Regions from separate parts of the Paenibacillus filicis genome, predicted to be linked through region 2. Evidence: riboswitches for the same ligand, from Rfam matches in the RefSeq annotation. Region 2 holds a riboswitch; the other holds the start of a gene.
The links. A riboswitch is a leader RNA that binds a small molecule or an ion and turns the genes downstream of it on or off. The one in region 2 is predicted to bind cyclic di-AMP.
Positions count from the first base shown of each region.

Region 1: it holds a riboswitch for cyclic di-AMP, as region 2 does, so the genes downstream of both, WMW72_RS09785 (C40 family peptidase) here and WMW72_RS16585 (hypothetical protein) in region 2, are expected to answer to the same signal.

Region 1 is NZ_JBBPCC010000005.1:80,541-83,951, reverse strand. It holds gene WMW72_RS09795 (HAD family hydrolase) at 1-577, shown strand, start outside; gene WMW72_RS09790 (acyltransferase family protein) at 727-1,944, shown strand; cyclic di-AMP (ydaO/yuaA leader) riboswitch at 2,097-2,239, shown strand; gene WMW72_RS09785 (C40 family peptidase) at 2,240-3,097, shown strand; gene WMW72_RS09780 (helix-turn-helix domain-containing protein) at 3,264-3,411, opposite strand, start outside.
Region 2 is NZ_JBBPCC010000010.1:124,081-127,491, reverse strand. It holds gene WMW72_RS16595 (hypothetical protein) at 148-381, shown strand; gene WMW72_RS16590 (VOC family protein) at 527-1,387, shown strand; gene WMW72_RS16585 (hypothetical protein) at 1,477-1,722, opposite strand; cyclic di-AMP (ydaO/yuaA leader) riboswitch at 1,926-2,063, opposite strand; gene WMW72_RS16580 (flavin reductase family protein) at 2,158-2,772, opposite strand; gene WMW72_RS16575 (alpha/beta hydrolase) at 2,769-3,377, opposite strand; gene WMW72_RS16570 (ring-cleaving dioxygenase) at 3,380-3,411, opposite strand, start outside.

The DNA.
Region 1 (3,411 bases), on a different contig from region 2:
GCCGGAGCGGGATTTGGACAAGCTGGAGCCTTTTATCGGGCCCCCGCTTCAGGAAACTTTTTCCTCCATCTATGGGTTTTCCGAGGAAGAAGTTAGCCAGGCCATCGGCTATTATCGGGAGAGATTCAAGTCCGTCGGCATGTTTGAGAATGAGGTGTACCCACAGATTCGTGAGCTGCTGGCGGAGCTCAAGGAGCAGAACAAGCGGCTCATCGTCGCTACCTCCAAGCCTACGCCATTCGCCGAACAAATCCTGCGTTACTTCGAATTGGACCCGTATTTCGAGCTGATCGCAGGCAGCAATCTGGATGGCACACGAGCCTCCAAGACCGAAGTCATTGCCTATGTGCTAGGGCAGCTGAGCGGGGTAGACAAGCAGGATGTAGTGATGGTCGGAGACCGCAAGCATGACATCATCGGGGCCAACAACACAGGTATTCACTCGATCGCCGTTATGTACGGGTACGGGTCTCTGGAGGAACTGCAGCCGGTTGAACCCACCTATATGGTTCACAGTACGGCAGAGCTGAGAGAAGTCCTCAGTGGCAAAGGTGAAGCCTTGGGATCAGGGCGATAACGGTTGTAACTTCAATTAATATGAGTCTTACGGACCCAAGCGACTGAATTCAAGCTGCTTGGGTTTGATTTTTTTCTGACAATTATTGCTATAGACCTATTCGTTGTGATACAATTCGTATCAAAAGATGAAGCTGGAGGTGCGACTTTTTGAAACGCTATGAGGAATTAGACTCATTAAGAGGGTTAGCTGCAATGACTGTTTTTTTTGCTCATTGTTTAGGTATGTTTGTCTTGTACAATAATCCGTCTATCCGGGGGGATTTTGTTTCATATCTGTTGAAATTTACACCACTAAGTATTTTGATATCTGGACACGAAGCGGTGATCTTATTTTTTGTGCTTAGTGGGCTTGTTTTGTCATTTCCATTTGTCACCCCAGGCAAATCACCTTCTACGCCTGTTTTTATTACGAAACGTGTACTTCGATTATACGTGCCTTATGCCGTAGCTATTATCTTTGCCATCCTATTAAGACTGCTGATCCCAACCCATCGTATTGAGGGGTTCAGCAACTGGTTTGCAGCGCACTGGCAGAGTCCAATAAGTATTAAGTTATTAATCAATCATTTACTCTTCTTGCCTAGCTATACATTTGGCGGCGGGAGATATGATATCGCTGCCTTTGATTCTGTTATTTGGACTTTGATTCAAGAGTTGCGAGTTTCCATCATATTTCCGTTGATTATGCTCATCGTTCTCAAATTAAACTGGAAAACAAACGTGTTGATCGGCCTTGGACTCTCTCTCCTATCCCACATCATGGTTATTGTTAGCAAGATAGATACTCTGCCTAAACTGCTCAATTCTTTACTCCCTTATCTGAACACGATAGAGTGGATACCCATGTTTATAATCGGAGCCTTGATAGGTAAACATTTTAAACTCATTCTTGATTTCTTTGAAAACTTGACTTCGACGAAAAAAATAATGATTTCAGTAGGTGGTATTTTATTATATACGTATCCACATTGGTTTTTTAAAGAAGTGGAATGGATACACCTGGATGTGATTAATGATTGGGTAACCCTATTGGGGGCGGGGATATTAATTTGCTTGGCACTGACGGCAAAATCCTTTTCAACCTTTCTAAGGTTAAAGCCAATCCACCACTTAGGCAAAATATCATACAGTTTTTACCTGTATCACATGATTGTATTAGTCGGTTTGTTTTTCTTGTTTCATGAAAAAATGCCGATATGGCTCATATGGGTCGGTACTTTAGTCATTTCGTGGATCATTTCAACCTTGTCTTATCGTTATATTGAAACGTTAAGCATCCATTGGGGAAAAAGGTTGTCGATGTTCCTTTTTAGAGATGGCACGAAGACGAATTTAGAATTGAATAATCGTAAGATATCCTCATAAGCCGTGTACCGATGAGGTTTAGTTGAACTTTTGCAGGAGCTTGCCTATAATAGGACTAGCATGAATAAGCCTTTTGAGCAACCGGGAAAGCATGGGTAATCCATGAGGTGGCACAGCGGATTATTTGCAGGTGTCTGCCTTGCTTGAATGCGACAATACAATGGCCGAATCCAATTCAGCAGAAGAATTGGTACGGGGGATGATTTACCTAGGGGTGAATGTCCGCGCAAGCGGACTAGGGAGCAACCTCTTCCGAATCCGTCAACTAACCTCGAAGGCTACAGGAGGAATACGTTTGAATCGTTTTTGCAAAACGCTTGTTTTTTCATGCGCATTGACAGCTGTCGGCATCGTATCGGGCTTTGGGGCCGATTCAGCCCAAGCCGCTTCTTCGGAAGTCAAGGTGCAGGTGAACGACAGTCTGGTTTCGTTTCCCGATGCGCAGCCCTTTATTGACACCGCCAATACGTTGCAGATTCCCATGCGTCTGCTGGTCGAAAATTTGGGGTACAAGCTGGATTGGAGCAAGGATGCCGATGTCATCAAAGTCACGCTGACCAGTGATCAGCAATCGATCAAGCTGCAGACCGGCAGCAAGCAAGCGGTCGTGAACGGGAAAACGGTGGATATGGATGCGCCGCCCCAGTTCAGCGAAGGCAGAGTCTATCTTCCGTTGAGATTCGTATCCGAGACCTTCGGATACCGTGTCCAGTGGGACCCTAGCAACCGCATCGCGATCATTAACCAGGACGGCCAGTATCATGCACCAGCCTGGTACAAGCCGAAGCCGGTACCGTCTGTCGTACAAACCGCGTATCAGTACCTGGGAACCCCCTACATGTATGGCGGAGAATCGACCAACGGCTTTGACTGCTCGGGGTTTGTGAACTATGTTTTTGAAAAGCAAGGCGTCTCGCTGCCTAGAACGTCCGTCGATATGTACGACAACCTGGGGCAAAGCGTAACGAATCTGCAGGAAGGCGATCTGGTCTTCTTTGCCGAGAAAAATAAAACCTCGCATGTGGGGATTTATTTGGGGAATGGCCAATTTATCTCATCCGCCTCGTCCGTCGGCGTGTCCGTCGCGAGCCTGACCAGCGGCTATTGGGGCAAGCGGTATGTAGGGGCCAAGCGAGTGTCCACCGTCTCTTAAGCCGAAGCAAGCATACGTTTCTGATCGTTTCATGGTTTTCATTCTAAATATAACCATTACGCCCGAATCCGGCTCAAGCAGCCGCAGGGCAACGGGAACCCGCCGTCAGGCGGGTTTCTTTTTACTTATCCAGCGAAGATGCAGGCTCATGACGGGACAGCCGGTATCATCCGGCGCTGCATGATCCATGCACGGCACGATATTGGCTCGGTGTGAGCCCCGCAACCCGCTTGAACGTATGGCAGAAATGCGAAATATCGTTGAAGCCGGATGCTGCCGCCACCTCGATAATAGGCAGCGCGGTCGTCTGCAGC
Region 2 (3,411 bases):
GACGATTTGCCGTGATTACCCCTACATCTCCTGACGCCTCGCCCATCCAATTGGATGGTCTGATTTTTATCGGAATGGATGGTTACGACAGCTCCGATTGCTGCTATAGTCTAGGGGGAACAAGGACGGCAGAGAGGTGAGGAGCCTGTGCAGCAGCTCTATATATATTACTTGGTATTCGCTACGATCCTGTTGATCGGCGCCGTTTCGACCATTATGGTCGGGGTCTCCAAGAAAAACAAAGAAGGCAATCCTTCTTATGATAGCAAAACCAAAGGAAATTGGTCCCGTTTATCGTGGATTTATATTGTCGTGATCGTGCTCGGTTATGTGGCTTTAGTTGCCTATATCGTGCAGTCCAGCCCGGGCTCGTCCGGCTAAACTTACACCAAATCTCAACAGGACCGCTCCCACAAGGAGCGGTCCTCTTTGGCGTTGTCCAACCCGCTTGGTTTTATTTGACAGAATTCCTTCTCCTGCTATACATTTAACTAGAAATCCTATCTGAATAAGGAGTGTTTATACGATGTCCTCTGTGCTCCCTGATGATTTGAAGCTTGGACCGGTGAAGCTGAAGGTTTCCGACTTGACGCGTTCTCTGGCTTTCTATACGGAAATAGTCGGCTTGCGTCTGCTGCACGAAACGCAAGGCGAAGCCCAGCTGACCGCGGATGGACTCACACCGCTGGTCGTCCTGCGGGAAGTCGCCGATGCGCAGGTAACCGCGCGCAGGTCCGCCGCAGGCTTGTATCACTTCGCGATTCTGCTGCCTACCCGCGAGGCTCTAGGGCTTACCCTTCGTCATCTGATCGGGACGGGAATTCATATCGGCCATTCGGACCATCTGGTCAGCGAAGCTCTATATATTACCGATCCCGACCATAACGGCATAGAAATTTACAGTGACCGCCCTCGCGACACCTGGCGCCGGGACACTCAAGGCCACTATATCATGGCCAGCGATCCGATCGACCGGGATGGCCTCGTGGCGCTAGCGGAAGGCAAGGAGTGGAACGGCCTGCCGCCTGGTACCGTAATCGGCCATATCCATTTTCACGTTCAAAGCCTGGACAGCTCCAGACGCTTCTATTGCAATGTGCTCGGCTTCGATATCGTAGCCGATGCCAGCAGCCGGGGTGCGTTGTTCATCTCTGCTGGCGGGTACCACCATCATATCGGCCTGAATATTTGGGCTGGAGAGCACGCTCCGATTCCGCCGGCTCAGGCAACAGGCCTGGACTATGCAACGGTCGTCTTCCCGGACGAAGCCTCCCTTCGTCAGACCCTGGACCGGCTGGGCAGCGCCGGGATCGCGGTAGCGGAGCAGAACGGGTTCCGGTCGGTGACCGACCCATCAGGCATTACACTCCGCCTGGTAACTGTTTAAGTGCAGCAAAAGACCGCTCCCGGCAGGAGCGGTCTTGATCTCTATCCTTGGCTATGAAATCCGGTCCGTATGTGACATGATCGCCGCTGTTAGCGAAAGCGTTCCACGTCCGGCGCTTTGGACGTGACCGAGCAGCCCCTCTCCGGCTCCAGCGCCCGGCCCGCTATACGTTTGTAGGCCATCCAATGCTGCTGATCGCTGGAGAAAAATCCCTCTCCGACGATCGATTGCAGCGCTTCTCTCAGCCGCTGCACCTCATTTAGCAAATAAATCATATCCTGCTCCCTCAATTGCTGGGCTTCTACGCGTTCCCGAATTTCCCTCACCCTGTTCATATACCGTTCTCCTTCCCCATGAGATACCCCGTCTCTGGCTCTGAAGCTTATGCGGACTTGACCGGCTTGGCATGAAAAAAAGACCCCGGCTATCCGCTGCCTCCGCTCGAGACAATCAAGGACCAGCCCCCAGGGTCTTCCCCATAAAAAAAAGACCCCACCAATCACGGGTCATTGCTGCAACATGTTGGCTTGCATGCCGACTGACCCATCTTCCGCTGACGAGGTTAGCTGTCGGGCTCGGGAAAGATGGTTCCCTACATGAATCATGATTCGCCCCAAATGCAAGTGGTTCCCCCGCTTTCCAGTGACTGGCACCGGAAATTAAGCTAGTTTTATAGTACGGAAATCCTCCGCATTAGTCAATAAGCAAAGCCTTGGGTTTGTCCCGCTGCCCGCAGCACTGGCGGAATTCCAGCCTGCGCTGCTGCCGTGTCAACCCAGCGGACGCTCGACGGCGAACTGCTCCCCGAGCCGGGCATAATAGCTGCCCGCCAGACGGCTCACCGGGCGTAGCTTCTCTGCCAGGATGTGGCCTTGCTCATAGATCTCCTCCGCCAGATGAAAGCGGACGACCCGGCCGATCAGCAGATCGCAGGCGGGCTCGCCGCCCGTCCCGCCCAGCTCCAGACTCTGCTCCAGCACGCATTCCAGCCTTACCTTCGCTTCCATCAGCCTCGGCACCGGTACCGCCTCGCTGGGCACCAGCGAGAAGCCGGCCTGGATTACTTCGCTCTCGTCCGACGGGAGATTCGCAGCCGTTTCATTCATCGGAAGGACGATCGACTCGTCAGGGATATGGATGACAAAGGCCCCCGTATGTATGGCATTTCTCGCCGTATCCTTCATCGCACCCTGCTTCCGCTGGACGGATACCGAGACCAGTGGCGGCTGGCTCGATACGATGGAAAAGTAACTGAACGGAGCCGCATTCACCACGCCATCCGGGGAGAGCGTCGTCACAAGCGCGATGGGCCGCGGGATAATACTGCCCGTCAGCAGCTTATAATTATCTCGCTCGCTTTGCGTCGAAGGATCGATCACGATCATAGCAGCCGCTCCCGGAGCCAAGCTGCGGCCGCCCGAGCCTCCGTCGCCGTCAACTGATGGCCGGATCGCTCCCAGTGAACCGTAACATCCGCCCCCGCTTGCTCCAGCAATCCTTGCAGCTCCTCAGTCTCCAAAGGTGAGCAAATCGGGTCATGGCTTCCTGCGCCGATAAATACCGGCGTACCACTCAGAGCTGGAAGCTCAATGCCCCGTCTGGGTACCATCGGATGGTGCAAAATCGCTCCGCTTACGGCCTGTGGATAATGGAACAGCAGGCTGCCGATCAAATTCGCTCCGTTGGAATAGCCCACGGCAATGACCCGGCTGCGGTCGAATCCATATTGAGCCGCAGCCTCCTCCAGGAAATCGTACACTTCCTTCGTCCGGAAGATCAGATCCTCTTCATCGAATACGCCTTCGGCGAGCCGCCGGAAAAACCGCGGCATGCCGTTCTCCAGCACATTTCCTCGAAGACTCAGCACGGAAGACTCAGGCGACAGAAGGCCGGCCAGCGGGAGCAGATCGCGTTCTGTGCCGCCCGTTCCGTGGAATAAAACCAGCGTCGGGGCGTCAGGATTGGCGCCTTTCTCGAATAGATGCTTCATGATCATTTCCCCTCCACGACGCGGACCTGGATGG